Regions from separate parts of the Staphylococcus sp. GDY8P57P genome, predicted to be linked through region 1. Evidence: predicted binding sites of a transcription regulator. Region 1 holds the regulator's gene; each other region holds the start of a gene.

Region 1 (8,038 bases):
ATAGGATTCAATTTTAGATTCACATTCTTCAATGAGACGTTCTAATTTACGTTGCTCACGGCGTTGTTGTTTTTGTGAATCATACGTATTGATGGTGTTATTGTTTACGTTTTGATTGGAAACATCATTCTTGCTATCATCATTACGTTCATTTTCAAATGCTTCTAATGCAGCTGCTTCCTCTGTTTTCTCAATATAATATTGATAATCTCCAAGATACATCTGACCGCCATCTATATTTAAATCAAAGACTTTATTAGCTAATTGATTAATAAAGTATCGATCATGGGAAACGAATAGAATCGTTCCTTCAAAATCTTTTAATGCTTGTTCAAGCATTTCTTTAGAATCAATATCTAAATGGTTTGTAGGTTCATCAAGGATTAAGACGTTATCTCTTTGTAACATAAGGAGTGCTAATTGTAATCGTGCTTTTTCGCCACCAGATAAATCGTTAATAATTTTTTTAACATCATCTTGTACAAATAAGAAACGTCCTAATACAGCGCGTATGTCTTTTTCGTTCATAGTTGGATATTGATCCCAAACATAGTCGAGAATTGTTTTGTTGGATTTAAATTCTGCTTGCTTTTGATCATAATAGCCAATTTGTAGATTAGCACCAAAGGTAATATTACCGTCTATTTGATCTTGTCGTTGTGCGATTGTCTTAATTAGCGTCGTTTTACCTACACCATTAGGACCTATGATTGCGATATGATCGCCTTTCGTGACTTCTATGTTAATTGGAGATGTTATAGGCGCATCATAACCAATTTCAAGATTGCGAATATGCATCACGTCATTTCCTGTATTTCGATTGAACCCAAATTGAATATTGGCACTTCTTGCGTCTAACATTGGTTTGTCGATACGTTCCATTTTCTCTAATGTTTTGCGACGACTTTTTGCCATACCACTTGTTGAGGCACGTGTAATATTTTTTTCTACAAAGGTTTCCAATCGCTTAATTTCATCTTGTTGACGTTCATATTCTTGCATGCGACTTTCATAATACTTATCACGTTGCTCGATAAATTGCTCGTAATTGCCTACATAACGTTTAACATCACCAAGTGCCACATCATAGATTTGCGTGACAATCTTGTCTAAGAAGTATCTATCGTGACTGATGATGACGATGGCACCTTTGAAGTATTTTAAATAATCTTCTAACCACTTTGTTGTTTCTAAATCTAAATGGTTTGTAGGTTCGTCTAATAGTAATAAATCTGGCTCATTTAATAACATTTGTGCTAATGATAATCGTGTTTTTTGACCACCACTAAAATCGTTAATAGGTTTATCAAAATCATCTTCGTTAAAATTTAAACCATGTAGAACTGTCTTGATTTTACTTTCATATTGATAACCATCGAGTTGTTCAAATTGATTGGTTAATGATTCATAACGTTCCATATGTTGTTGATAGGCATCAGAATCATAGTCAGATGCATGATCAGCGAGCCAGTTCGTTTCTTCTTTAATTAAGCGTTCCATCTTTTTGAGATGTTCAAATGGTTTAGACATTTCTTCAAACACTGAAGCGGATGAATTAAGCGTCATTTGTTGGGTCAGGTAACCCATTCGTAAATTTTTAATTTTAGAAATATGGCCGCTATCGTAATCTTCAACACCGGCAATAATTTTCATTAAGGTTGATTTTCCAGCACCGTTACGACCTACGACTCCGATTCGTTCGCCTGTCTTTACTTCGAAATTCACACGTGTGAAAATATCATCACCATCAAATGATTTCGAAATGTCATTTAATTGCAAGAGTATCATTCAGGTTTCACCTTTCTATTTGTAAGTTTATTACTCGAAATTAAGTTGTATATTACTCTATATTTTACCATATTACTTAGTTTCTTGAAACTAAGTTATTTATTTTTAAAATGCGTTAAGGTATAATATTCCAGTATTCATAATAGGACATAAGAAAATTTTAAAAATTTAAAACGTATAGCACTCAAAATAGTTTGGATACATAGATTATAAAATTCAAACGAAAGGGGGGCATTTTAAATGGCTCAAAATAAATCTAAAATTCCACGGGCAACTTTGAAACGATTACCTTTATATTACAGATTCGTTAACACGTTAAAATCAAAAGGCATAGACAGAGTGAATTCAAAAGCGATTAGCGAGGCATTAAATATTGAATCAGCAACCATTCGTAGAGATTTCTCATATTTTGGAGAATTAGGGAAAAAAGGTTATGGTTACAATATAGATAGTTTATTAGAATTCTTTAAAACGGCACTTAGTGATAGCGATAATATACACATTGCATTGGTAGGTGTTGGTAATTTAGGTAGAGCACTTTTAACGTATAACTTTTCAATTCATGATGAAATGACCATTACAGAGGCTTTTGATGTTGATGAGCACATTGTCGGAAATAAGATTGGTGATGTGACTGTCCATCATATGAACGACTTAAAACAAGTTCTTGCTGACAAAGATATTAATGTTGTTATTTTAACGACGCCAGAAAGTGTAGCGCAACGTGTGGCAAATGAGTTAATTGAAGCAAATATTAATGGTATTTTAAATTTCACACCAACTAGAATAGAAGTACCTAATAGTGTACAAGTTCATCATATTGACTTAGGTATAGAATTGCAATCATTGCTATTCTTCATGAAAAATTATTCCAATTAAATAACGTCACTTTTATTACAGCACTCTGGGACATAAATAATATAATCATGCTATTTAGCAAATTCGCAGTTGCTGACTGAACTGATAAGGGGCTTAAACCAAGCTTTTCTCAGTTCTAGTCATCCTTGCGGGTGGGGACCCAACTAAGAGAATTTCACTAAAAAATTCTACAAGCAAAGCAAGTTGGGAGTCGGGGCCCCAACAAAGAGAATTTCACTAAGAAATTCTACAAGCAAAGCAAGTTGGGAGTGGGACGACGAATTCAAAAGAATTCTGTCCCACTCCCGTTTTGTTAGCCAACATTGAGTGAATCCAATGCAATAATTTATAGGTCGTGTGAAAAATCGCTAGAAGCATTTTATTTTAAGAAGTTGCCAAATTTAGTACAATTGATTATAATACCTTAGTAAAATAATCGGGAAAGGATGAATTAATAGTGATATGGATGATTATTAGTGGTCTTATCGTTGGAATATTATTAGGGTTTGTTATGCAACGTACACGTTTTTGTCTAGCTGGTGGCTTTAGAGACATGTATGTTCAAAAAAATAACAAAATGTTTTATGCTTTATTAGTAGCTATTACAGTCCAAAGTATAGGACTACTTATTTTAACTGGGTTAAATCTTATTTCAATACCTGATAGTACATTTCCAATTATTGGTACCATCATTGGTGCGTTTATATTTGGAATAGGTATTGTATTAGCAGGAGGCTGTGCTACAGGTACATGGTATCGTGCTGGTGAAGGTTTAATTGGAAGTTGGGTAGCACTCGTGTTATATGCAGTAACTGCGGCAATTACTAAAACAGGTGTGCTGCTTCCAGTGATGACGTGGATAAATCAACCTACAAATATCAATGCCAATATGTCTCAGACAACGGGTATTCCAATGTGGGTATTTACGTTAATATTAACGATCATCACGATTATTTTTGTAACTAAAACGTTACGCAAACCTAAACCCAAATTTGCGGTTCCAAAGCTTAAGCAAAAATATAGTGGCTTGAGACATTATTTATTTGAAAAACGATACCACCCATTTGTAGCTGGTATAGCAGTTGGTTTGATAGCATTAATTGCTTGGCCGATGAGTATGTCAACTGGTAGAGATTATGGTTTAGGCATCACAACACCATCAGCAAACTTAATTACGTTTTTAATTACAGGAGATACTCAGTTAATAGATTGGGGTGTACTATTAATATTAGGTATCTTTTTAGGGTCATATATCGCTGCTAGAGGATCGCGTGAATTCAAATGGCGATTACCTGATAAGAAGACGATTCGTAATAGTGCTATTGGTGGTATTTGCATGGGATTCGGTGCCTCAGTAGCAGGTGGTTGTTCAATTGGTAATGGCTTAGTAGAAACAGCTATTATGTCTTGGAAAGGCTGGATTGCACTAGGTTCTATGATTTTAGGTGTATGGTTTATGAGTTACTTTATTTTCATTAGACCAATGAAAAAGTTAGAAAAACAAACATCACAATCTCAAACTACTGCAGTTCCAAAACAAACACAAACAACATAATTAATTGGAGGAATAACAATGTTATATGAATTAGGTACAGTAGGTATGGTATGTCCATTCCCACTTATCGAAGCACAAAAGAAAATGCAAACATTAGATAATGGTGATGAACTTAAAATAGATTTCGATTGTACGCAAGCAACAGAAGCTATTCCAAATTGGGCGGCTGAACAAGGTTATCCAGTTACGAATTATGAACAATTAGATGATGCATCTTGGACAATTACAATTCAAAAAGCTTAAAACGAAATAAGTGATTAAAACACTGTTATATTATGTAACATATTGTGTCATTTTATCTTACGTATTTTTGCTATTTCTTTGAAGTATCATTATGATATTTTCAAAGGAAGTGGTAATTATGAAGATGGATGACACAATTTTTTTATTTCTTTGCACTTTACTTGTTTGGGTAATGACCCCTGGGCTTAGCTTGTTTTATGGTGGGTTAGTTCAATCAAAGAATGTCCTAAACACAGTTATGCAAAGTATGGCAGCAATGATTATCGTGACGTTTACATGGGTTACATTAGGTTTTTCATTAAGTTTTGGAACAGGCAATGCTTTTATAGGTAATTTCGATTTGATTGGCCTACAACATGTTGGTTTTGCAGTCAATGACCAATTAAGTCCACACATCCCGTTTGCATTATTTATGTTGTTCCAAATGATGTTTTGCACAATAGCAGTTTCAATACTCTCAGGTTCAATTGCTGAACGTATGAAATTCTTTCCGTTTATTATTTTTATATTCTTGTGGGTGATTTTGATATATAGCCCAGTTGCGCATTGGGTATGGGGCGGAGGATGGATACAACAACTTGGTGCTTTAGATTATGCTGGTGGTACAGTTGTACATATCACATCTGGTCTCTCAGGCCTTATTTTAGCGATTATGATAGGTAATGGTAAAAAAATTGAAAAAATACAGCCACATAATCTTTTAATCACTTTAATTGGTGGTATTTTAGTTTGGATCGGTTGGTATGGTTTTAACACAGGAAGTGCATATACGTTAAATGATGTTGCACTAACATCATTTGTAAATACAATTATTGCGGCAAGTGGTGGTGCGTTTAGTTGGTTAATCATTGAGTACCTTATGACTAAGAAAATAAGCCTACTAGGTTTATTATCAGGTGTCTTAGCTGGCTTAGTCGCTATTACACCTGCAGCAGGCTATGTGAATTATTTCAACGCATTTGTTATTGCATTTGCGGGTGGCATCGTTTGTTATTTCGTTATTAATGTGATTAAAGTGAAATATAAATATAACGATACACTTGATGCTTTTGGTATTCATGGTGCAGGAGGTATCGTTGGTGCTATTCTTACTGGCGTGTTTCAATCACAACATGTTAATCATGATATATCAAACGGATTTATCTATAACGGAGACATTCACTCAGTGTTGATTCAAGTTATAGCTGTGCTCGTGGTTTTATGTTACACGGTGGTTTTAACTTGGATTATAGGTAAGATTTTACAAAGTATCATGCCTATTGCAACCACTGAAGAAGAAGATAAGACAGGATTGGATCAACTTGTTCATGGTGAGAAAGCGTATTTTTATGGTGAATTAAACAAACTGAATAAAAGATATTGATAGTTTTATTAGTGATTCATATACTAAACAGTATTTTATAAGAATAGTTATGTGATAAAATAATGCTTAAATGACAGTTAATTTAGGTGATTAATCTAATGAAAAATATATCAGATATCGCAAAATTAGCGGGAGTATCTAAAAGCACGGTCTCCCGCTTTTTTAAATGACGGCTCAGTTAGCCCGCATACGAAGGAAAAGTTAAGTCGTATCATAGCTGAGCATGATTACCAACCAAATCAATTTGCGCAAAGTTTAAGAGCCAAGCATACACATATGATCGGTGCTATTATACCAAGAATGAATTCACATGCAGTGGATGAGACAGTTAAAGGCATTGTATCGGTATGCCATCAACATCAATATCAATTATTACTTAATTATACTGGTTTAGATGTTCATGCTGAGATTGAAGCACTTGAGACCTTTTCAAGAAGTAAGGTAGATGGCATCATATTAATGGCTACTACTTTAACAAATAAACATTTAGAAGTGATTCAGAAATTAGATGTACCAGTTATTCTAGTCGGTCAGTCGCATCCTGAATTACATAGTATTATTCATGATGATTATCAAGCAGGATACATTGTAGGTGAACAAATAGGGCATCAACAATTTCGAAACGTCGTATTCTTTGGAGTTAGTGAAGAAGATGTTGCTGTGGGTATACAACGAAAGCAAGGTATTATTGATGCTTTAAAACAATATGATATTCATCCTCAAATTTATGTAACATCTTTTAAATATGAAGAGGCTAAAAATGATGTTGCTGAAAAGTTAAATCATACATGTAATATTGACGTATTAATTGGTGCAACAGATCCTATAGCATTAGCAATTCATAAGTTTTATTCTCAACACCCCAATACACCTGAGAACTATCAAATTTATGGTTTTGGAGGAGACCCAATGACGCAACTCGTCACGCCTACGATTACGACTGTTAAATTTAATTATTATAAAGCTGGCACGCATGCTATGAAACAATTAAATGAATTAATTTTTTCTAAAAATGTCGTGTCAAAAACCATAATCCCGGTTGAAATATAGACACTTTAAATTACATAAATCTATGGAACCGATACCATAGTCGATGATAGAATAATAATAAACTTAGATTTAATTTATCAATGATGGAGGAATAATATGGCTGAATGGTCAAGAGAAGAACGTTATCGTCGCATTGAAGACGTAGATAAAAAGTACCTAGAGCATCTTAAACGGCAAGTCGAAACGTCAAGATTTCGTCAGACATTTCATATCCAACCTGAAACAGGTTTGCTCAATGATCCTAATGGTTTAATTTATCATAATGGCAAATATTATGTTTCACATCAATGGTTTCCACTTGGTGCTGTACATGGATTGAAGTATTGGTTTAATTATACGAGTGACGATTTAGTGACGTTCGAACCACAGGGTGCCGTATTAAAACCAGATACATATTATGATAGTCACGGTGTTTATAGTGGCAGTGCTTTTGAACATGAAGGTGACTTATATTACATATACACAGGTAATCGTCGTGATGATCAATGGGAACGTTATGCTAGTCAGATGATTGCGAAAGTAGAAAATGACGGTACAATTACAAAATTTGATAAACCCGTTATCGCTTCACAACCAGAGGGATATACAAGTCATTTTAGAGATCCTAAAGTGTTTGAATTGAATGGTGAATATTATGCGATAATTGGTGCCCAAACAAATGATGAACAAGGTCGTTGTTTAATTTACAAGACGAAAGATAAACAATTAAAGCAATGGTCTTTTTGTGGAGAACTTGAAACAAATTTAAAAAACTTTGGCTATATGTGGGAATGTCCTGACTATTTTAATTTGAATTCTAAAGATATCATACTTTTCAGTCCCCAAGGAATTGAAGCACAGGGTAATCAATTTAGAAATATATATCAATCTGGATATTTGATAGGGGATATAGATTTCGACACATTATCATTTGAACATGGAGACTTTATAGAGCTAGATAATGGTTTTGATTTTTACGCGCCACAAACATTTTTAGATGAAAATGGTAATAGAATATTAATTGGATGGATGGGGTTACCTGAAATCAATTATCCTACCGATGATGAAGGATGGGCACATTGTTTAACAATACCTAGGGTGCTGACAATTGAGGATAATCAACTGCGACAACGTCCGTTTAAAGGGCTTGAAAAGTTACGTAAAAATAAAGAAACAGCACTAGGTTATGCTAATAAATTTAA
Region 2 (8,038 bases), on a different contig from region 1:
AAGCGACACAGTCAGACATCAATGCCTTGAAAACGATATCCTATGGCGTCATCGGTTCTAATCGACCAACTGAATTTAATGAGATGTTACGAAATTTAAAAACACGTCTTGAAAACAGCTCGAAAAATAACCAACAACTGATCGACGTATTAAAGGAATTAGAAAAAAGAGAACATGTCGATTTATCATCACAAATTAAACAAGTAGAAAGTGCAAATAATCGCATCAGTGATACATTGCGTTCAACGAATCAACTTATTGATGCCTTGAAAAATGGCAGTTCAGGAAAAGCAGAAGCGGTTAATGTATTACGTTCATTACCAGATTTAAATAAAGCGTTAGGTAACTACCGTGACTTTATTAAAAATGACTTAAACAATCGTTTGTTAGTCGTATCTAATCAAATTACGCAAGAATTAAATAAAGGTCAGAATACGCTATCAGACGTTCAATCTAAATTAAATACAATTAATCGTGTTATCATTGCGGGTCAAGATATTGTAGCGGATGGGCAAAATCGCATTGCTAATATTCAAAGCGAATTGCCGGCTTTAGAACAAACATATATTAATGCGATGCAAACGGCACAGAACTACTTCCCGACTGTAAAAGCAGACGTAGCGAATGCAGCAGACTTTGTTCGTAATGATTTACCTGAGTTAGAGCAACAACTTGCTAATGCGACAGCAACTGTAAATGCGAATTTACCAACATTGTTTAATAAGTATGACAATGCAGTTGATTTATTAAATCAAAATCAACCACGTGCGAAAGAGGCATTAGCTAACTTAGCGAATTTCTCTGAAAATCGTTTGCCTGATATTGAAAAAGATTTAGACAAAGCGAATAAAATCTTCAAGAAATTAGACGAAGACGATGCGGTTGATAAAGTCATTGATGCGTTGAAGAATGACTTGAAGAAACAAGCTAATGTGATCGCCAATCCAATTCATAAAAAACAAGTGGATGTCTTCCCAGTTAAAGATTATGGTTCAGGTATGACACCATTCTATACCTCATTATCTATATGGGTAGGTGCCTTGCTATTAGTAAGTTTATTGTCTGTAGATAATAAACATGAATCATTGAGAGACGAATTGACGAAACGTCAAATTTATTTAGGTAAAGGTGCATTCTTTATCATGATGGGAATCATTCAAACACTGATTGTAACCATTGGGGACTTAGTGATTTTGAAAGCACAAGTTGAATCACCGATACTATTTATCTTAGTTGCATTATGTGGTGCGATTGTCTTTAACACAATAGTGTATACATGCGTATCATTACTTGGTAACCCAGGTAAAGCAATCGCAATTATTTTATTAGTACTACAAATTGCCGGTGGTGGGGGTACTTTCCCAGTCGTTACAGCACCTAAATTCTTCCAAACCATTTCACCATATTTACCGTTCACGTATGTGATAGATTCATTACGTGAAACAGTAGGTGGCATTGTACCGGAAATATTAATCACAAAAATGCTTATCCTAGCACTATTCGGATTAGGATTCTTTATTCTAGGTATCTTAGTCAAACCAGTGTTAGATCCAGTAATGCGTAAAATTTCTAAACGTGTAGATGAAAGTAAAGTTACTGAATAGACGCAAAAATGATATTTAGATAGTAGGAAGCGACTGGGACAAAATTCCTAGCAAAATAGGGAGTGGGAGAGAATTCTTTTTGAATTCGTCGTCCCACTCCCTTCTTTATTTACTTATCCTGGAACTTTATGCCCCGGATGTTTTGGTAACATCTATTTAGCGTTAGCTCACTCAAATTTTATTGGTTTGTACCATTAGAATTATTTGCTTTAGCTGAACTACTTGAACTTTGTGTTGAACTACTTTGAGTTGTTGTTTTGTTCTGAGTGTTCGGTTGAGAGGTTGCCGGTTGTTGTGTCGATGGTTGTGTACTTGGTTGTTGTGTTGTTTGTGTTTCTTTCGTCTTTTTCTCTGAAGTAGCACTTTCTGAACTATTTTGTCTAGAACTGTTTTCTTTTGTTTTAGATGATTGTGTTGCAGAGTTATTTGGTTGTGTCGAATCATTTTGTTGAGTATTTACATTATTGTTTGACGCTGGCTCTGATTGTGCATTTTCCCCATTATCAGACGCATTAGATTGTGATTCAGTTTGTGTTTCACTTGTTTTATCTTTTTTGTCTTTTTTATCATGTTTTTCAGTTTTATGGTCATCGCTCGAATTTGAATGTTTAGTACCAGTTGCTGCAAAAAATATTGAAAAGCCTAAAGCAACAATAAGTAATAAAATGATGATACCTGCCAATACTTTTTTCAAAGTGTGTCCTCCGTCCTTAATTCATTTCTTTATCTTATTATAATAAAACTTCATAAAATAGATAGTATTAACACAACTTTATAATATTAAATTTTGTTTACTAAAATTTTGATAAATAGGTCTTAAGTACAGTGAATGTTTGTATGTATTGTGCGATAATATAAGTGAAGTGTAATTCTAATATAGAAAGAAGGACTAACATGAATAAAGTAGTTAAAACTATTGCCTCAACAACATTAGCATTTGGAACACTTTTAGGAGTGAGTAGCGCAGTACTACCAGTACAAGATACTGCCCATGCAGCAACTCAAACGAAAGGGTATTATTACGCTTATAATGGTTACGTTGATAAAGATGCTAAATTCTTAACAGATAAAAACTTTATTAACGCAATTAAGCATGACAACATTAAATTTAACGGTATTAAACTTGCTAAAACGAACAGTACAACAGTTAAAGAGAAGTATAATCAGAAATTTACTGGTGTAACGAGCGACGGTAAAAAAGCGAATAAGTTACAATTTATAGTCAAAGGTGATTTAACGTATAATCAACTTAAAAAAGCATATGGTAAAGATTTGAAAAAAGTAAAAGGTAACAAAAATGCCAAAGGTAGCGGTATTTACGTATACAAACCTAATAAAAATGGTTTAGCGGCATCATTCGTACTTAATGAAGGCAAAGTTGTAGAAGTAGATATTAGTTATGCAGGCTTTACAACAAGTAAATAACTTTAGATTTGGGAGTGGAACAACACAGTCGAAAGGAATGTGGTTCTACTCCCTTTATTTCAATTTAGCTAAAACGCAATACCTGGTTCAGTGATAAGCATCACTCATTGCGTACCACACTTACTCCACATTACAAATAACCGCAAAGTCGAGTTTCATTGTTTGTGAGCCATTCTCATTACTAATGGTGATGCATCGATTCAATGAATCAATCCGACGTATATAGGCTGCAATGGATTGAATATAACCATTTCTCCAATAACTAATCATCGCCAGTTGATGCTGTGTGAACTTGTAAGTCAGCTGACGATTAATCATTTCAAATTGATCATCTGATAAAGAAGGCATGGCAATTTTATTCTGTTCCTCAATAAAATCATTCAACCGTTGATATTGTTCTGGCATTGTCGCAAATGGCGCCCACTTCACCATGCCACGTCCTTGAGGAATATTAGCGTCTAAATATTGTCTTGGTATTTTACGATAATCTGTTTCATATTTATATTCATCTGGCGCATTAGGATTTGGAATCATGTTAACCACCTCAACATCATTATAGAACATATGTTCGTACTTTGGAAGAGGTTTTTTACAATATAAATGAATTTTATATTTATGGCGGAAAAGTAAAAAAGACTATATAAAAGAGCCATAAGTTTAACAAAGGGGAAGTAAACTTATGGCTATAGTCATTACATAATATAACTTTTTGTGAAGGAGTTAATGGGGATGTTACTCCTACATTTAGTATAACATAATTTATATAAAAACATTATTTAACGATTTGTGAAATTTAATTTTGTATAATTTATAACATTCACAGATTAAGCACAAATGCGCTTTCCTTATCAAAGAATAAAAATTGTATAACCACTTTGAATAGCGTATGATATGTTTAGTTATAAAGAAAGAAGGCTATTCATTTGAGAAAATCAACGCAAACATTCGTCACTGCAACCTTGGCATTAAGTACATTATTAGGTGTAGGTGTTACCGGTACATTAACGGAAACATCTATCGCACATGCCGAATCTAAAACGATGTCAAACACAACGACTACTCAAGCCAATGCGACATCTGCCTATTACAATTATAAAGGGTATGCGGGTCAAGACGTATCTTTTGTATTAGACAAACATTTTAAAAATGCAGTAAAAGCTGAGAATGTCACATTTAATGGTGTTAAATTAAAGCCAACATCATCGACTAAAAATGTTAAAAAATATGATCAATATTTCAGAAATGTATCTAAAGACGGTAAAACAGCATCATTACTTGATTTAAAGGTGACTGGGCAATTATCATTAGACCAATTAAATAAAGTTTATGGTAAAGACTTACAAAAAATTGATAATCATAAACATAATACAACGGGCATTTACTACTACCAACCCAATACAAAGGGAATGACAGTTTGGTTTGATGTAGAAAAAGGTAAAGTGGATCGTGTAGTAATGGGCTATAGTACCGTGAAACAAGCAATGAAAGAAACGAAATAGCATAATGGTGACACTCCGAAAGTTGAGTAATAATGCTCACTTTTGGAGTTTTTTTGTGAAAATAAATAAAAATGATAGCAAAATTCATGAAATAGCCAACACCACGATATACGAAAAGATGATACGTTAAAGGTAAGAATACATACAGCTTTATGCTGTATAGGGGTAGAGGAGTTTATAATATGAAAAAGAGTAAACGTCTAGATCTCATCGAAACGGTAGTTAAGAATAATCGCTTTAATAAAAAAGAAGAGATTGCAGATTATATTGATACACATTTTGGCGTACGTTATAGCATCACTACAATTTCAAGAGATTTAAAAGAATTAAAGATATTTAAAGTCCCAGCAGTAAGTAACCAATCGTATTATAAAAAGTTAGATAATACACAACAAATGGATGCTAAAACGAAACTACTTCATTATTACGATAATGAAATTCAAAGTATCATCATCAAAGATAGTTACATACTAATCAAAACCTCTCCTGGATTTGCACAAGGTATAAATTATTTTATTGATCGCATGAATATTGCAGAAATCCTTGGAACAGTGGGGGGCAATGACACATTAATGGTACTTACAAATTCAGAGGAAATGGCAAAATATGTTCACTATAAACTGTTTAATCATAAATATTCAAATTAATGCATAAAATATAATGTGGATTTACGTTTTGATGTTATCTATAATAGTGTGTGAAACGCTTAAAATATAATGTTCACATCTTGAGCGTTCATCGTGTTAAACGTAAAAATGATAAGTGTTTATAAATACAGAATGATGCATAAAAAACTTTTTCGGTTAGATATCAGCATGTCAACATGAATGAAATATACATAATAATCACTAATTACCTAACATTATTGTATATTCAATCAAAAATATGCATTGAATAACCAAAAAGCATGAATTAACACACATTTAGAATGTGAAAACAATCACATAATGAAATCTGAAAGCGCTTTATACTCTAGTTGTAGATAAATAAAGGAGGAAATGAATATGACTCAAGGACCTATCCAAGTAAACAGTGAAATCGGCAGATTGAAAACAGTATTACTCAAACGACCTGGTAAAGAACTAGAAAATTTAGTACCAGATCACTTAAGTGGCTTGCTATTCGATGATATTCCTTATTTAAAAGTGGCACAAGAAGAACACGACAAATTTGCACAAACACTTCGTGATGAAGGTGTAGAAGTTGTTTATCTAGAAAAACTAGCAGCTGAAGCCATTGCAGATAAAGATGTGCGTGAACAATTTATTGATGATATTCTTGCAGAATCTCAAAAAACAGTCTTAGGACATGAAGCTGAAATTAAAACATTCTTTGCGACATTATCTGACCAAGAATTAATCGACAAAATTATGGCTGGTGTAAGAAAAGAAGAAATTGAACTTAAAACAACACATCTCGTTGAATATATGGATGATAGATATCCATTCTATTTAGACCCAATGCCTAACCTTTACTTTACACGTGACCCTCAAGCATCAGTAGGTAGAGGTATGACAATCAACAGAATGTATTGGAGAGCACGTCGTAGAGAATCTCTATTTATGACATACATTCTAAAATACCACCCAAGATTTAAAGATGCAGATGTACCGGTATGGTTAGACAGAAATTCACCATTTAACATCGAAGGTGGCGATGAGTTAATTCTTTCTAAAGATGTTTTAGCCATTGGTATTTCAGAGCGTACATCAGCACAAGCGATTGAACGCTTAGCACGTAATATATTCAAAGATGAATCTACAACATTCAAAAAAGTGATTGCGATTGAAATTCCAAATAGCCGTACATTCATGCATTTAGATACCGTATTCACAATGATTGACTACGATAAATTCACAGTACATTCAGCAATTTTCAAAGAAGAAAATAATATGAATTTATTTACAATTGAATACGATGAAGCCAAAGACGACATTAAAATCACACATTCTAATAAATTACGTGAAACACTTGCAGATGTACTTGGTGTTGAAAAAATCGAGTTTATTCCAACAGGTAACGGTGATGTTATCGACGGTGCACGTGAACAATGGAATGATGGTTCAAATACATTATGTATCCGCCCAGGTGTAGTTGTTACTTACGACCGAAACTACGTATCAAACCAATTACTTCGTGACAAAGGTATTAAAGTACTTGAAATCACAGGTAGTGAGCTTGTTCGTGGACGTGGGGGCCCAAGATGTATGAGCCAACCATTATTTAGAGAAGACATTTAAAGTATTTCGAGCAACTATAAGGACTTATTTTGAAAATACATCGCTGAGAAAGTGATGTAGCAATATAACACAAGGAGAAGGGTTTGAAGCAAATTGCCAATCAATTGAATAACGATGCTTCAAGCCCTTAATTTAAAAGTAATCCTCCTTAGAAGGGGAAATGAATTATGAATGAATCAGACACAAACAAACTTGGTAAAACGTCACTCATTGGTTTAGTTATTGGTTCTATGATTGGTGGCGGTGCGTTCAACATCATTTCTGATATGGGTGGTCAAGCCGGTGGTTTAGCCATTATGATTGGTTGGATCATCACTGCAATTGGAATGATTTCACTCGCATTTGTTTTCCAAAATCTCACTAATGTAAGACCGGACTTAGAAGGCGGTATTTACAGTTATGCACAAGCTGGATTTGGTGACTTTATTGGTTTCTCAAGTGCTTGGGGCTATTGGTTTGCTGCTTTTCTAGGTAACGTAGCCTATGCAACATTATTGATGTCAGCGGTAGGTAACTTCTTCCCAATCTTCAAAGGTGGTAATACACTACCAAGTATTATCGTCGCTTCTTTCTTGCTATGGGGTGTGCACTTCTTAATACTTAGAGGTGTTGAAACCGCAGCTTTCATCAATAGTATTGTAACTGTTGCAAAGTTAATTCCTATATTCTTAGTTATTATTTGTATGATTGTAGTATTTAATTTCGATACATTCAAAGCAGGATTCTATGGCATGACAAGTGGAGGTACAGGTGTATTTAGTTGGGGCGATACAATGTCTCAAGTGAAGAGTACAATGCTTGTAACCGTATGGGTGTTCACTGGTATTGAAGGTGCAGTGGTATTCTCAGGTCGTGCTAAATCGAAAAAAGACGTAGGTACTGCTACCGTTATTGGACTTGTTTCAGTCCTCGTTATTTATTTCTTAATGACCGTCTTAGCACAAGGTGTCATTCAACAAAATCAAATTGCTGATCTTGCAAGTCCATCTATGGCACAAGTTTTAGAACATATCGTTGGTCATTGGGGTTCAGTTCTCGTTAACATTGGTTTAATCATTTCTGTTTTAGGTGCATGGCTTGGTTGGACGTTATTAGCTGGTGAGCTACCATTCATAGTGGCCAAAGATGGCTTGTTCCCGAAATGGTTTGCTAAAGAAAATAAAAATAAAGCACCTATTAATGCATTATTAATTACAAATATTTTAGTACAAATATTCTTAGTCAGCATGTTATTTACAGATAGTGCATATCAATTTGCATTTTCACTTGC
Region 3 (8,038 bases), on a different contig from region 1:
TATCTAAATTATTATGAATGATAGTTTGAAAATTTTAAAGTATTTTTATATTTCTGTAACAAAATAGCCTAACAATTTATCTCTAATTCAAAATAAATCTACACTTACACCCTTTATGTAGATGTACTTTAAAATAACGTTTAAATGACTTGAAAAGTCCATAGAATACTATGATAACGGGCTTGACAATACTTTTAGTTCATACTATCTTTAAATAAGTTAAGGGGGAAATATATGTATGTAAAGGATAGTTATTTAAGTAATCAATTATGTTTTTTATTATATGTTACTTCTAAAGAAGTCATAAAAAAATATACTCACTATTTAAAAAAGCATGATTTAACATATACAAGCTTTATGGTCATCATGGCTATCGAAAATGATGAAAAAATAAATATTAAATCACTTGGACGTCGTGTCTTTTTAGATTCTGGAACACTTACACCTCTCTTAAAGAAATTAGAGAAAAAAGGCTATGTACAACGTATGCGTGAAAAAGAAGATGAACGAAATCTTCAAATTACCCTCACTGAAAATGGTATTAATATTAAACCAACGTTGGAAGCTATCTCTGACCAAGTCTTTGATGATTTTGATATTACACATGAAGAAAACGAAGAACTCGTTAATAGCTTAAAACATGTAATTTCAAAAAACTTCGATTATACAACTAACTAATATTTAATCATGGCAAAAGCATGAACTACTGATTTATCGCAATGACTAGGCTTTATACATAATAGAACTTTTGCCATGTATTTCTTATTCCACACCACTATCTTCTTCTCCTGTTCTATAATACCTTTCGCTTTACGTTAATCGTCTCTATTACTATAATGTACTTTAAAAGTAGCATTTTACAACTATACTATGCTTACTTAAATAAAGGAGAGACAATCGTATGAATAATAGAGATTTTTTCGATCAATCCATTTTTAAAAATAACCCAAAAGATGTATTTCGTGATTTAGGAGAACAAGTATTCAATCAATTTTCATCAAAAAGTTTCCCAACAAATATTTATAATCAATCAAGCCAATATGTATTAGAAGCTGAATTACCAGGCGTTAATAAATCAGAAATTGAACTTAAATTTGAGCATTCTGCACTAACGATTAAAGTACAAAAGCATGTATCAGAACAAACAGGTAGCGTCCAATTAAATGAGCGTGCAAGTGGTGAGCTAGTCAGACATTTCGAATTTAATGATATTGATAAATCACAAATTAAAGCAAGCTATGAAGATGGCATTTTAGTCGTTACTTTACCTAAAGAAGTAAGTGCACAAGATCAGACGACTACCATTACAGTAGAATAATCACTGATACAGTAATATTAAAGAGCAATACAAAGCTATCATTAGCCTTGTATTGCTCTTATGAATGTATAAACTTATTTTGCGTATTCTTTTTTATATAAGTGTCCCATTGTAATAAATGCTAAGATACCGAATATTGCTAAAAGAATAAACGCTAAATGACTTGAACCTGTTAATCCTGTTACGTAAGTAATCACTAGTGGTGGGAAGAATCCGCCTAAACCACCCATCATTGAAACAATACCATTGGCTGCACCAGATTCATTTGCAAAGTATGAAGGCACGAGTTTAAATATTAAACCATTACCTAACCCTGCACAGATACTGATTGTTAAACAACCAATCGTAAATAATGCGATATGACTTGAAATGCCTAAAATAACGGCACCTATAACCATAATAATAAAGTCAATCATTAGTACTTTAACCGCATTAAACTTATCTCCAAGAATCCCTCCGACCGGTCTCAAGAATGTAGCTAAAGCTATAAATACACCTGATCGAATCCCTGCATCTACTTTATCAATACCAAAATTATTTACTAAGTAGTTAGGTAAGAATAATCCAAATGCTACAAAAGCACCAAATGTAATAAAATACCATAGACTTAAATAATATAATTTGTAATTTGATGATAATTTTTTAAATTGAGATGCTAAAGGTACTTTCACTTTTGGTTCATTTTTATCACCAAAAAAGAACATTAAAACGGCAAAAATAGCAATGATAATCAAATAGCTTCTTACTGTTGTTTGCCAACCAATAATACCTGCAATCGGTGGTGCTAAGAATGATGATACTGCTGTACCAATGTTACCCATACCATAAATACCATTCGCAAGTCCTACTTTATCTTTTGAAAAATATTTTGGTACAGACGTTACACCGACTGAGAAAATCGCGCCACCAACACCTAAAAAGAATCCTGATAGCATTAACATGCCTGGTGTTTGTGCTTGTCCTAAAAAGAATATTGGGAATAATAGAACGACAAAACTACAGAAGAATACCCATTTCGCGCCGATAACATTCGTTAAATAGCCAAATGGTACGCGTAGTATTGAACCTAATATAACCGGAATTGCCAGTATAATTGATAACTGACCAGGATTAACCTTAATATCTTGTGAGATATACGGCATTAATGGAGAAATGATACTCCAAGCCATAAATCCTACTACAAGACTTAACGTTTGTAATGTAAGTTGAAAGCCACCTTTTGTCTTATACATTTTTTCACCTTCATCATTTCATTTTCTTTATCAGTAATTGTTATATAAAAGAGGTCAAAAATTTATATTTCAATCACATTACTGATTACATTTAAATTTTAGTAGATTTGTGAAAAAATGAACATAAGGACATTCCCTTATACTGCCGGGGAATCCCCCTATATTTTCTATCCCGAAATGAACATAAATAAAGAGGCCAGGATGGCATTCTTCTCGAATTCGTCTTCCTAGCCTCTTAAGGATGATTAGATTTGAGAACGGCTTAATTTAAGAACCTTCTCAATTCAGTCAGCTACTGCGCATTTGCCATGTAGCTTAAATGATGTTTTTACCTATAACACATTCGTTTTTAGAGATGTAAATGTAATTAAAAATCCAACAATTTCTTTTTCAATGCATATTCAACTAACTCGGGCTTAGATTTTAAATCCAGTTTCGTCATAATATGTGTCTTATGTGCCTCGACCGTTTTAACCGACACAAACAACTTTTCGGCAATATCTTTATTGCCATACCCCTTAGCAATGAGCGGTAAGATTTCTAGTTCTCTTTTAGATAAAATTTTAAAAGGATCATTCGTAGATACGTCATCTGAATGCTTATGATTCACAAATTCATTAACTAACGATGTCGTCAACTTCATATCTACATAGGTTTCACCTTTATAAACTGTGCGAACTGCTAACAATAACTGTTCGTCAGGTGCATTTTTTAAAATATAGCCTTTAGCGCCATTACGAAGAACGTGGAACAGATATTCTTCATCATCATACATCGTTAATATTAAGATTTTAGTTTCTGGAAAGCTTTCTGATATCTTACTTGTCGCTATTAAACCAGATTCGCCAGGTTGCATACTTAAATCCATAATTAAGACATCTGGTTTATGTTCCATCACTTTCTGATAAGCCTCTCCCCCATCAGCAGCGGTTGCAACAACTTCCATATCTTCTTGAAAGTTTAATATCATTGAAAATCCTGTTCTAACGACTGCATGATCGTCTGCGATTACAATCTTCACTTTATATTCCCCTAACTTACTTTAAACTGGTACTTCTAACGTTATAATTGTCCCCTTGCCAATGTGCGTTTCAATGTTCACTGATCCTTTGACAAGTTCTGCTCTTTCGTTCATACCATATAATCCTAACCCTGTTCCTTGTGGTTTCAAATTAGGATCAAAACCATTACCTCTATCAATCACTTCTGCGATAAGACCCTCTGGCGTTTGTTGGACAGACACATCTACTTCATAAACGCCAGCATATTTCAATGCATTAAATATTGCCTCTTGAACCACTCGATAAACGACTGTTTCAATTTCACTATCGAAACGTTGATTTTGAATATTTGATTGATACACAACGTTAAATCCATAATTTTGTTCTAATTGCTTGAAATACGATTTAAAAGCCGCTTCCAATCCTAAATCATCGAGTGATGAAGGTCTTAGTTCAACTGACATGTTTCGAATGTCATTAATTAAATTAGACATTAAAACTTCAATGTGCTCAGATTTCTCAATCAGTTGTGACATATCTTGTTGATATTTTAACAATCTCAACTCAACATCTACATTTAACATTTCTTGAACAACACTGTCATGTAGTTCTCTAGAAATACGTTTTCTTTCGTTCTCCTGTGCGGCAATCGTTTTACGTAACATTTGACGTTGATACATTTTTTCTTGACGCTGAATTTGTGGTGATATGTCTTGTAATGTAAAGGCATAGATTTGAGCCTCTTCATCAATACATTGATAAGACGCTGTAAAAGGTTGAATCTTATTATCCACAGTCTTCATGAACACTTGGAAGTTCATATCATTCGGCTTTGTTGTATCTAAATAACAATTAATACAACTTTGTAATGCAAATTCATTAGAGTAACCTTCACAACGATTACATATTGCATTTGTCATAGCACTATAGTTATTGTCCTTTGAAATGATTTCTTCAGCAGCATCATTCATAGCAATAACTTTACCATCTTTATTCACAAAGACGATTTTTTCGTTCGTTTTTTCATAATATTTTTTTAGTAAGTTCTCTAAATCGAGATTATAAACATCCAACATTAGGATCACCTACATTTCTTCTGAAAATGTCCATAGCTTACCATGAATATCCAACGTTTCATAATCGGGTAACGCCTTACCATCTCTTTGACCTAAGAGTAAGACGCCATATACTTGATTATTGTAACATAATGGAATCGCAACCATTGCTGTCAAGTCTTCAGCAATTAAAATAGGATATTTAATCTTATCTTCAGGTGATAAGATTGAAGCAACGTCGTCAATAATCATTCGTTTACCAGTCTTCATAACCATACCCGCTAAGCCACGGCCTTTACGTAAGATAATCATTTTATAACGTTGATTCGTATTGCCTGAAACATAATGCCATTTAATAGGCGCTGAACTATTATGGTGTTCATATAATGCTACACCTGCAAAATCGTAGCCTTCGTTAACCCTTAGATCATTCAATTGTTGTTGGAAATCCTGCTTCTTAAAAACTGGAGTGGTCGTAATCACATTTGAATCTCCTCTCATACTCATGAACGTGTTTTATGTTTACGATAAACAATATATCTGCGATTAGTATACGATAGTGGCACACTCCATACATGTACTAAACGTGTGAATGGCCAGCAAGCTAAAATTGTAAATCCTAGTAAGATGTGAATTTTAAATGATAAAGGCACATCTGTCATTAAGCTTGCATCAGGTGAGAAAGTAAATAAGTGTCTAAACCAGATAGATATCGTTTGACGATAATCAAAGTCACTTACCACCGCATTCGTAACTAATGTTGAATAACAACCCATGAAAATAATTAATATTAATAAAAAATTGACAAAAATATCAGATGCTGAACTTAGCTTTCTAACATTTTTAATTGTAATACGTCGTGCTGTTAAGAGTAACATACCAATAAACGTCATTATACCAAAGATACTACCAATGTATACAGCACCAAAATGATACATTTCTTCACTAACGCCTAGGCCATCAATCCATTTGGCTGGTATCGCAAGTCCTACGACGTGACCAAAAAATACTGGAATGATACCTAAATGGAATAATAAGCTACCCCATTTTAATTGTTTCTTTTCTAGGAATTCACTAGATTTCGCAGTCCATGAGAACTGATCATATTTATAACGTGCAATGTGGCCAACAATAAAGATAGCTACACACAAATAAGGAAAGATAATCCATAAAAATTGATTAAGCATGAGATGTCACCTCATTTGGAATTTCTAAGCAAGCTTTCAATGTATTTCTTAACGCACGTATCACGTATGCATAAGGATTGTTGTCTTGCGCTAATTGATTGGCCATTTCATACGTACCATCTTCAATAATCATAATAACCAATTCAATATTTCCTTCAGCACGTGGATCGTTTTGCCATGTTGCTACATGCAAGAACTGCAACATCAACGGTAGATAATCAGATAACTCATTATCTACCATTTTCAAACCAAACATTTCATATAACACTTTAAGTTTGGCTAACATTTGGCCACGCTCTTTTTGCGTATCAAATTTGTTATAAGTCATATAGAGTGGTGATTTTTTATTGAAATCAAATGTATCTGTATAAATCGCTTTAATTTCTGATAGTGTGAATTGATGCATAATTTCTCTATATTTTACTAAATCATCGTAACCAGGATGTGATGGCTCAATCGTTTCTTCAAATGTTTTTGGATGGAACGTAAGTTTCTCAGGAAAATTAAGTTGCTGTGCAATATATCCAAAGCTTTCTTGATAATAATGAAATTGTTGTAAATTAATCACGGAAAATACCTCCATAGAAATTCTCATTATAAATTTCTTGTCCTGTTTTTCCTGAACCTACTGGAACACCACAGCCTTCACAATTATCACCAAAGTACTCGCCACCGTAACCTTGACTACCTTGTGCATGATACGTATCTAAATAAGTTTCTTTATGAGATGTTGGTACAACAAAGCGGTCTTCATATTTCGCTAAACCTAATAATCGATACATATCTTTAGTTTGAATTTCAGATAATCCAAGTCTTTCTAATTTCGATGTATCAAATTCTTTACCTGTAACTTGAGAACGCATGTAGCTTCTCATCATTGCCATCTTTTGTAGTGATTCCTTAACAGGTTGAACATCACCAGCGGTAAATAGATTTGCTAAGTATTCGATTGGTAAACGCATTTCTTCAATTGCTGGGAAAATCATATCTGGATTTTGACCAGCATTTTTACCTTCGAAATAGCTCATGATTGGGCTCAATGGTGGGCAATACCAAACCATAGGCATTGTTCTAAATTCTGGGTGTAAAGGAAATGCTAATTTATATTCGATTGCTAATTTATAGACTGGTGAGTTTTGCGCTGCTTCAATCCATTCATAGCTAATACCATCTTTTTCAGCTTGTTCAATCACAGCTTCATCGAATGGATTTAAGAAAATGTCTAATTGTTTTTCATATAAATCTTGTTCATTTTCAGCTGAAGCTGCTTCATGAACTCTATCAGCATCATATAATAAGACACCTAAATATCTCATTCTACCTGTACATGTTTCAGAACAAACAGTTGGTAATCCCGCTTCAATTCTTGGGAAACAGAATGTACATTTTTCTGCTTTATTTGTTTTCCAGTTGAAGTAAACTTTTTTATAAGGACAGCCTGTCATACAATAGCGCCAACCACGACATGCATCTTGGTCAACTAAAACGATACCGTCTTCATCACGTTTATACATGGCACCTGAAGGACATGACGCAACGCAACTAGGGTTTAAGCAGTGTTCACATAGACGAGGCAAATACATCATGAACGTTTCATCAAATTGGAATTTAATATCTTCTTCGATTTTTTGGATATTTGGATCTTCTGGACCAGTAATATGTGCGCCAGCTAAGTCATCTTCCCAGTTAGGTCCCCACTCGAGATTAAGTTTTTCGCCAGAAATTAATGAGTGTGCTTTAGCCACTGGTGAATGTTTACCTTCTTTAGCAGTTGTTAAATGTTCATAGTTATATGTCCATGGTTCATAATAGTCTTTAATCAGTGGCATATCTGGGTTGTAAAAGATTTTACCTAACGCCATTTTTGTCCAACGACTACCAGATTTAAGTTCTAATTTTCCTTTTTTATTTAAGACCCAACCACCTTTATAATGTTCTTGGTCTTCCCATCGTTTCGGATATCCGACACCTGGTTTTGTTTCTACGTTGTTGAACCACATGTATTCCGCACCTGGACGGTTCGTCCAAGTGTTCTTACATGTTACGCTGCAAGTGTGGCAACCTATGCATTTATCTAAATTTAACACCATTGCAATTTGCGCTTTAATCTTCAAGCCAATTTACCTCCTTCATTTTTCTCACTGCTACGTATACGTCACGTTGATTTCCAATTGGTCCATAATAGTTAAAGTGATAGCTAATTTGTGCATATCCACCTACAAGTTGGGTAGGTTTTAAGTGAATT
Region 4 (8,038 bases), on a different contig from region 1:
TTGCTGCAGTTGTAGGTACGAAATCAATTACTAAAGAAGTGAAGCAAGGCGATATGGTTATCGTTGATGGTATCACTGGTGACGTTATTGTTGATCCAACAGAAGATGAGTTAATTGCTTATCAAAACAAACGTGAACGTTTCTTTGAAGATAAAAAAGAATTACAAAAATTACGTGATGCTGAAACAGTAACCATCGACGGAGAACATGCAGAATTAGCTGCAAATATCGGTACACCTGATGACTTATATGGTGTAATGGAAAATGGTGCTGAAGGAATCGGATTATACAGAACTGAATTCCTTTATATGGGTAGAGATCAAATGCCAACAGAAGATGAGCAATTTGAAGCCTATAAAAAAGTGCTTGAAACAATGAAAGATAAACGTGTTGTAGTTCGTACGTTAGATATTGGTGGCGATAAAGAACTACCATATTTAAACTTACCTAAAGAAATGAATCCATTCTTAGGTTACAGAGCAATCCGTTTATGCTTAGACCAACAAGATATTTTTAGAACGCAATTACGTGCATTATTACGTGCTTCAGTATATGGTAAATTAAACATTATGTTCCCAATGGTCGCTACAATCAATGAATTCCGTGATGCGAAAGCGATTCTTTTAGAAGAAAAAGAAAATCTTAAAAATGATGGTCATGATATCTCTGATGACATTGAATTAGGCATCATGGTTGAGATTCCATCTACAGCTGCATTAGCTGATATCTTTGCTAAAGAAGTTGATTTCTTCAGTATTGGTACAAATGATTTAATTCAATATACTATGGCAGCTGACCGTATGTCAGAACGCGTTTCTTACTTATATCAACCATACAACCCAGCTATTTTACGCTTAGTTAAGCAAGTTATTGAAGCTTCTCATAAAGAAGGTAAATGGACTGGTATGTGTGGTGAAATGGCTGGAGATGAAACAGCGATTCCATTATTACTAGGTTTAGGATTAGATGAGTTCTCAATGAGTGCGACATCTATTTTAAAAGCTAGAAGACAAATCAATGGTTTAAGTAAAAATGAAATGTCTGAATTAGCTAACCGTGCAATTAATTGTGCTACTCAAGAAGAAGTAAAAGATTTAGTTAATCATATTTCTAAATAATATTATATAGATTAAACACCTTAACTGACGTTAAGGTGTTTTTTTGCAATAAAGAACCTAGCAACTAAATCATTTCATTTAGTGCTAGGCTTGTATCGTTAATATGATTATGTTATGAACCAATATGACATGCAGCATTAATCTTATCTAAATCCACTTGATACATTGGTTCGCCATCTAAGAGAATAAATGGTGTAGCGAATGCATCATAATCCATCATTTCAGCGCGATATTGTTGATTCGCAATGTTCTTTTCAATATAACCGACCTTGTGTTTAGTAAGATAATTTTTTACAAATGTACAAGGGGGACAATCATTTTGAGTAAAAATAACGATGTTTGGCAATCGAGCTCACTCCTATCGAGTTATTATCATGAAAATTACTATATATAATTTTCGAAAGAAATGCAAACTGTGAAAATTATGTGAATTTCATCAAAAAAATCTTCCTTAAATTTAAGCAAAAGGATTTAGTTAGAAAATAGAACATTATATAATTTATATTAATTGCTTTTTAAAAATAGATATAGAAAAGGTGATGAAATTATGGATTCCGTTGAAATTAGTCGTTTCCTAACTGGTATGACGTTAGCAGTACATATCATCTTTGCGACGATAGGTGTTGGTATGCCACTTATGTTCGCAATTGCAGAATTTTTAGGAATCAAAAACAAGGATCCTAAATATATAGCATTAGCCAAGCGTTGGTCGAAAGGTTATACCATTACTGTTGCTGTCGGTGTTGTAACAGGTACAATTATCGGTTTACAATTATCATTAATTTGGCCAACATTTATGAAAATGGGTGGGCATGTCATTGCTTTACCACTATTTATGGAGACATTTGCTTTCTTCTTTGAAGCGATATTCTTAAGTATTTATTTATATACATGGGACCGTTTCAAAAATAAATGGACACACTTCATTATTAGCATCCCAGTTATTATCGGAGGTTCATTCTCTGCGTTCTTTATTACATCAGTGAACTCATTCATGAATACACCAGCAGGATTTGAAATGAAGGACGGCAAAATGGTTAATGTACAACCACTTGAAGCAATGTTCAATCCTTCATTCCTAGTAAGAGCGTTCCATGTAGTAGCTACTGCAGGTATGACAATGGCATTTGTTCTAGCATCTATTGCAGCATTTAAACTATTGAAAAATAAATATAATAAAGATGCAGAATATCATAAAAAAGCTTTAAAAATGACTATGATTGTTGGATTCTTATCAACATTATTGTCAATGTTAGCGGGAGACTTATCAGCTAAATTCTTACACCAAGCGCAACCTGAGAAATTAGCGGCTTACGAGTGGCACTTTGATACGCAATCGAAAGCGGATTTAGTATTCTTCGGTGTATTAAACGAGAAGACTCAAGAAGTTGAAGGTGCTATCAAAATACCAGGCATGCTGAGTTTCTTAGCGGATAATAATGTAAACACTAAAGTAGAAGGACTCAATGATTTTCCGAAAGATGAATTACCTCCATTAATTGTCCATTACTTCTTTGATTTAATGGTAACTATGGGTGTATTATGCTTTGTTATTTCAGGTGCTTTTATTTTAACTTTAATCATTAAGAAACTACGTAAATTCGTTACGCATAAAGGTATGTTATACGCGATTCTTCTTACTGGGCCAGCTTCTATGTTAGCTATCGAATTTGGATGGTTTTTAACTGAGGTTGGGCGTCAACCATGGATAGTTAGAGGATATATGCGTGTGAGTGAAGCTGCTACGCAAGCAGGAGGAATAACATTAGTTACTATACTATTTGGATTACTCTACTTAGTATTACTCTTTACATCAGCATATGTACTCATTCGTATGTTCAAAGATAAACCTGCCCAAGATGATGTAGATAAAGTCATCGAAAAAGGAGGTCATGCTTAATGGATTACACTACAATAGGTATTACCGTACTTTGGACGTTCTTATTTTTATATATCATTGTTGCTTCAATTGACTTTGGTGCGGGTTTCTTTACTTTACACACTAAATTAACTGGAGAAGAGAAAAAGATTAACCACTTAGTTGAACGATACTTAAATCCAGTATGGGAAGTTACAAATGTATTCTTCGTGTTCTTCTTTGTTGGATTTGTAGGATTTTTCCCTGATTCAGCATTATATTTTGGTACTGTGTTGCTAGTACCTGGTTCTATTGCGCTTATTCTGATTTCTATTCGAGGAAGTTTCTACGCATTTGAACATTATGGTCAAGACACTAAATTGCCATGGATAGTTATGTATGGTTTAACAGGTTTGTTAATTCCAGCATCATTAGCAACGGTATTAACAATATCTGAAGGTGGCTATATCAATGAACGTGGTTCACATTTTGATTTAGATTGGTTCCAATTACTACTTAGTCCATTTGCTTGGTCAGTCGTCTTTTTAGCAATCATTAGTGTATTGTATATATCTTCAGGATTTTTAACATACTATGCATCGAAAGCTAAAGATGAAGTGGCATATAAATATATGAGACAATGGTTTATTTTCTGGGGACCTCCTATGATTATTATTTCACTATTTGTTTTCTTATCGTTGAGAATTCAAAATGCAGATCATTTCAATAATGCAGTACAACATTACTGGTGGATGTTTGCACTAAGCTTCATTTGTTTCATTGTAGCGGGTATTTTGAACTTCATTAAGAAATATCATGGTCTAGCATTTATAATGGTGATACTCCAAATGGCATTTGCATTTTATGGATATGGCATAAGTAAATTACCTTATTTATTATATCCATTTATTAAGGTAAGTGATTCAGGTGTTAATGATTCAATGGGATTAGCACTTGTGATTGTATTTATTTTAGGTTTACTTTTATTAGTTCCATCGTTAATATTATTATTGAGATTATTTGTATTCGATAAAGAATATGTAGAAGGTAAAAAATAACTATAATAATAGAAGGGGGCTGAGATAATGAACATCAATGTATATTAACTTTATGAAGTATAATTTACATGATGTCATTCATCTCAGCCTTTGCCTTATTTTTAAGAGATAGGGGTAGCCGTTCAATGGAGAAAGAATATGTTGTTATTGGGTTAGGTCGTTTTGGTGGAAGTATAGTAAGAGAGTTAAATGCGTTAGATATGGATGTTATGGCAATTGATAGAGACGAGGCGCGTGTTAATGAATATAGTGACATTGCAACGCACGCAGTCGTAGCAGATACGACAGATGAAGCTGTGATGAAAAGTTTAGGTATTCGTAACTTTGATCATGTTATCGTAGCAATTGGTGAAAATATACAATCTAGTACATTAACGACGCTTATACTTAAAGAATTAGGTGTTAAAAAAGTTACAGCAAAAGCTCAAAATGATTATCATGCTAAAATATTAAATAAAATTGGTGCAGATACAGTTGTCCATCCTGAGAGAGATATGGGACGTCGAATTGCGCATAATGTAGCAAGCGCTAGTGTTTTAGACTACCTTGAATTAGCAGATGAACACTCACTAGTTGAATTAAAAGCAAGTGAAAAAATGACAGGACAATCAATTATTGATTTAGATATTCGTGCGCAATTTGGGATCAATATTATTGCGATTAAACGTGGTAAAGAAATTGTTGTATCCCCAGACCCTTCGATGAACATCGAATTTGGAGATATATTGATTATGATAGGTCATGATAATGATTTAAATCGTTTTGAAAAGAAAATTGTAAGATAAAGTTTGCATCACAATTATTAAAGGACTTCGAATCATAGACATGAGATGGATTGACGATTTGGTAACTTTAATACTTGTGATGTTTTTATAATAACTAGAGGGAACGTAAGTAAAAAATATCTAGTTTTAATAATGGGATATGGAGTGATGATACAAGTAAATGAGATATGTATTAATAGCATTAGGTATATTTTTTACTGTAATAGCTTTTATAGGTGCAGTGTTACCATTATTACCGACAACACCTTTTTTAATTTTAGCGGTTATATGTTTTACGAATAGTTCCAAAAAGTTCAAAGTATGGCTTGAAAGCACTCAAATTTATAAAGATTATGTTGAGAATCTTAAAAAGTATAAAGGTTATACGATGAAAGAAAAAATAAGAATACTTATAAGTTTATATATAGTAGTTGGTTTTTCTATTTTTATGATTTCAAACTTATATATTCGAATTGGATTAGTCATTATGGTAATCATTCAAACGATTGTGTTATTTACATTTGTTAAGACATTACCAGCGAATTTTAATCAAGACAAAGGATCATCATAGTCATCGTAATCAGGAAGAGGTTGGGACATCATACCTAGCAAAAATGCCAGTAAATGAGTTTTTTATAAATTCATTTACTGGCTTCTTTATTTACAATACTTCGTATTTTTGGCTCGCTTGCCCAACGTGCTTTGCTTGTAGATTTTCATGTTGAAAATCCCTTTGCTAGGGCCCCGCACACAGCGTTATTCGTCATTCATCTTTAGAATGTCTTACATAAGTGCGTTAGCACTTATGTTCATTAATAATCAACACAAGCGTCTTGACACAATACTTTATATTTATATGTAATTTTATATTGAAATACTAAAAAATATAATATGACTCAAGTAACTCTACCAAAGGATAATAATAGTTATTCTAAAATAGACCATGATGTCACATTGATGAAAATGAAAGAAGATTGTATGAAAAATGGACAACTGTATGAACTTCAATTCAAAAACAAATAAAAAATGAATGAAGAATTATAATTGTGAATGTTTTAAAGCCCAAATTAATTGAATACTTTTAGAATCTAAAACGAAAACCACCTACAGTCAAAGGAAAATTGATGTGGCGCTTACTTTTAGATTTATGAAGGCGATTTTGAGTTTCACTCGAATGTCTGTACAAGAGATAAATAAATCCAAAAGAGAACAAGGAATTGTGCTAATGCACATAATATAAAGAAAGTAACAACTCAATGAGCTAAAAATAATCAAAAAATTATAAAAAAAGACAATTTCTATATTATTTCAATAGAAATTGTCTTAATTTACTTATCCTGGAACTTTATGTCCCGGACGCTATTACGTCATACGGAAACCATTTATTAATCTTCGTTCACTTTCATAATTACAGGTAAAATCATTGGACGACGTGCTGTTTTATCATATAAATAAGGTTGTAGTGTCTCAATGATTGACGATTTAATTTGATGCCATTGAATATTTGGATTAGCATTTAGTTTTGAAATAACATCAGTTTTAATTTTACGTTGCGCATCGTAAATTAATTGTCCAGATTCTCGCATATATACGAAACCACGAGAAATGATGTCTGGACCAGAAAGCAATTTATTAGTACTGAAATCGATACTAACGACGACTATGACTAAGCCTTCTTCAGATAATAATTTACGATCGCGGATAACGACATTACCAATATCACCAATACCACTACCATCAACTAACACATTTCCAGAAGGTATACGACCCGCTTTACGTGCTGAGTCATGTGTTAATGCAAGCACGTCACCGATATCAAAGATAAAGACATTTTCTTCTTTAACACCACAGTCAACACCAGTCTGACCATGTGCTTTAAGCATGCGATATTCACCGTGAATAGGTAAGAAGTATTTCGGTTGAATTAAGCGAAGCATTAATTGCTGATCGCCTTGTGAACCGTGACCTGATGTATGGATATTAGATATTTTGCTATGAATTACATCAGCACCAGCTTTATATAAAGCATTAATAGTGCGGTTGATACTCTTAGTATTACCTGGAATAGGTGAAGAACTGAAGACTACAGTATCATCTGGAATAATTTTAATTTGTTTATGCGTTCCATTTGCGATACGAGATAAAGCAGCCATCGGTTCACCTTGAGAACCTGTACATAAAATAAGTAATTCATGTTTAGGAATATTGTTAATTTTATTTGGCTCCACAAAAGTTTCTGGCGGTGCTTTAATGTAACCAAGCTCCATACCAATTTTGATATTATTTTCCATAGAACGACCAAATGTTACAATTTTACGATTGTATTTAATTGCAGCTTCAACCGCTTGTTGTACACGGTAAATATTAGATGCAAAGGTAGCAAATATAATACGTCCCTTACAATTACGGAAAATCTTATCAACGTTCTGTCCGACTTCTCGCTCACTTAGTGTGAAATCAGGAACTAAGGCATTAGTTGAGTCAGATAGAAGACATAGTACACCTTCTTTACCTAATTCTGCCATTTTAGCAATATTCGCTGGTTCACCTACAGGCGTGAAATCAAATTTAAAGTCACCAGTGTGAACAATTTTGCCTTCAGGTGTGTCGATAATTACACCGTAAGCTTCAGGAATACTATGTGTTGTTAGATAAAATGATATTTCAAAGTGTTTCGATTTAATGACACTATCTTCTGTAATCTCATTTAATGACGCATTACGTAACAAGTTGTGTTCATCTAGCTTATTACGTATTAGTCCTAAAGCTAATGGACCGCCATAAATAGGTACATTAATTTGCTTTAATAGGTAGGGCACACCACCTATATGGTCTTCATGTCCGTGCGTTATGAATAGACCGACAATTTTATCTTGATTTTGTTCGAGGTAAGTGTAATCAGGAATGACGTAGTCAATTCCTAGTAAATTATCATCAGGGAATTTAATTCCAGCATCTATGATGACGATTTCGTTTTTATATTCGATGGCGTAAGTGTTTTTACCGACTTCACCTAAGCCACCTAAAGCATATACACCTACTTCGTTAGAATGTAATTGCTTCATTATTGAGCATTCTCCACGTTGAAATGATCAGAATGTTCTTTTTCATATTCTAAATGTGCGCCCTCTAATTTAGTAATGAATTCGATATTATAATTGCGGTCTTTTAAATAACGTCTTACTTGTTCCTCTGTTTCACCTTCAACATAAATTGTATTTGTGTTTTCACGAACGATTA

What was found. The regulator Rex, encoded in region 1, represses fermentation and respiration genes when NADH is low (regulators of the CRP and FNR family bind a similar motif). The targets are predictions, from matches to a motif close to TTGTGAAATATTTCACAA.
Region 2: arcA (arginine deiminase) is a predicted target of Rex. The motif match lies at 5,457-5,474, and genes of this name have one in related genera.
Region 3: KA878_RS08210 (nitrate/nitrite transporter) is a predicted target of Rex. The motif match lies at 2,658-2,675, and genes of this name have one in related genera.
Region 4: KA878_RS06425 (cytochrome ubiquinol oxidase subunit I) is a predicted target of Rex. The motif match lies at 1,543-1,560, and genes of this name have one in related genera.

Annotation. Positions count from the first base shown of each region.
Region 1 is NZ_JAESLK010000009.1:86,174-94,211, reverse strand. It holds gene abc-f (ribosomal protection-like ABC-F family protein) at 1-1,788, opposite strand, end outside; gene KA878_RS04300 (redox-sensing transcriptional repressor Rex) at 2,029-2,667, shown strand; gene KA878_RS04295 (YeeE/YedE family protein) at 3,104-4,201, shown strand; gene KA878_RS04290 (sulfurtransferase TusA family protein) at 4,220-4,444, shown strand; gene KA878_RS04285 (ammonium transporter) at 4,563-5,807, shown strand; partial or broken gene KA878_RS04280 (LacI family DNA-binding transcriptional regulator) at 5,906-6,857, shown strand; gene KA878_RS04275 (sucrose-6-phosphate hydrolase) at 6,954-8,038, shown strand, end outside.
Region 2 is NZ_JAESLK010000035.1:9,755-17,792, forward strand. It holds gene KA878_RS10715 (YhgE/Pip domain-containing protein) at 1-1,604, shown strand, start outside; gene KA878_RS10720 (hypothetical protein) at 1,783-2,298, opposite strand; gene isaB (immunodominant staphylococcal antigen IsaB family protein) at 2,499-3,029, shown strand; gene KA878_RS10730 (YolD-like family protein) at 3,150-3,563, opposite strand; gene isaB (immunodominant staphylococcal antigen IsaB family protein) at 3,953-4,528, shown strand; gene KA878_RS10740 (arginine repressor) at 4,711-5,175, shown strand; gene arcA (arginine deiminase) at 5,533-6,768, shown strand; gene arcD (arginine-ornithine antiporter) at 6,936-8,038, shown strand, end outside.
Region 3 is NZ_JAESLK010000019.1:274,988-283,025, reverse strand. It holds gene KA878_RS08220 (MarR family winged helix-turn-helix transcriptional regulator) at 235-678, shown strand; gene KA878_RS08215 (Hsp20/alpha crystallin family protein) at 902-1,318, shown strand; gene KA878_RS08210 (nitrate/nitrite transporter) at 1,393-2,550, opposite strand; gene nreC (nitrate respiration regulation response regulator NreC) at 2,918-3,571, opposite strand; gene nreB (nitrate respiration regulation sensor histidine kinase NreB) at 3,593-4,627, opposite strand; gene nreA (nitrate respiration regulation accessory nitrate sensor NreA) at 4,637-5,086, opposite strand; gene narI (respiratory nitrate reductase subunit gamma) at 5,110-5,793, opposite strand; gene narJ (nitrate reductase molybdenum cofactor assembly chaperone) at 5,786-6,361, opposite strand; gene narH (nitrate reductase subunit beta) at 6,354-7,907, opposite strand; gene KA878_RS08175 (nitrate reductase subunit alpha) at 7,897-8,038, opposite strand, start outside.
Region 4 is NZ_JAESLK010000018.1:237,712-245,749, reverse strand. It holds gene ptsP (phosphoenolpyruvate--protein phosphotransferase) at 1-1,118, shown strand, start outside; gene KA878_RS06430 (glutaredoxin family protein) at 1,231-1,464, opposite strand; gene KA878_RS06425 (cytochrome ubiquinol oxidase subunit I) at 1,666-3,018, shown strand; gene KA878_RS06420 (cytochrome d ubiquinol oxidase subunit II) at 3,018-4,034, shown strand; gene KA878_RS06415 (potassium channel family protein) at 4,160-4,819, shown strand; gene KA878_RS06410 (YbaN family protein) at 4,980-5,369, shown strand; partial or broken gene KA878_RS06405 (IS5/IS1182 family transposase) at 5,793-6,187, shown strand; gene rnjA (ribonuclease J1) at 6,184-7,863, opposite strand; gene KA878_RS06395 (DNA-dependent RNA polymerase subunit epsilon) at 7,863-8,038, opposite strand, start outside.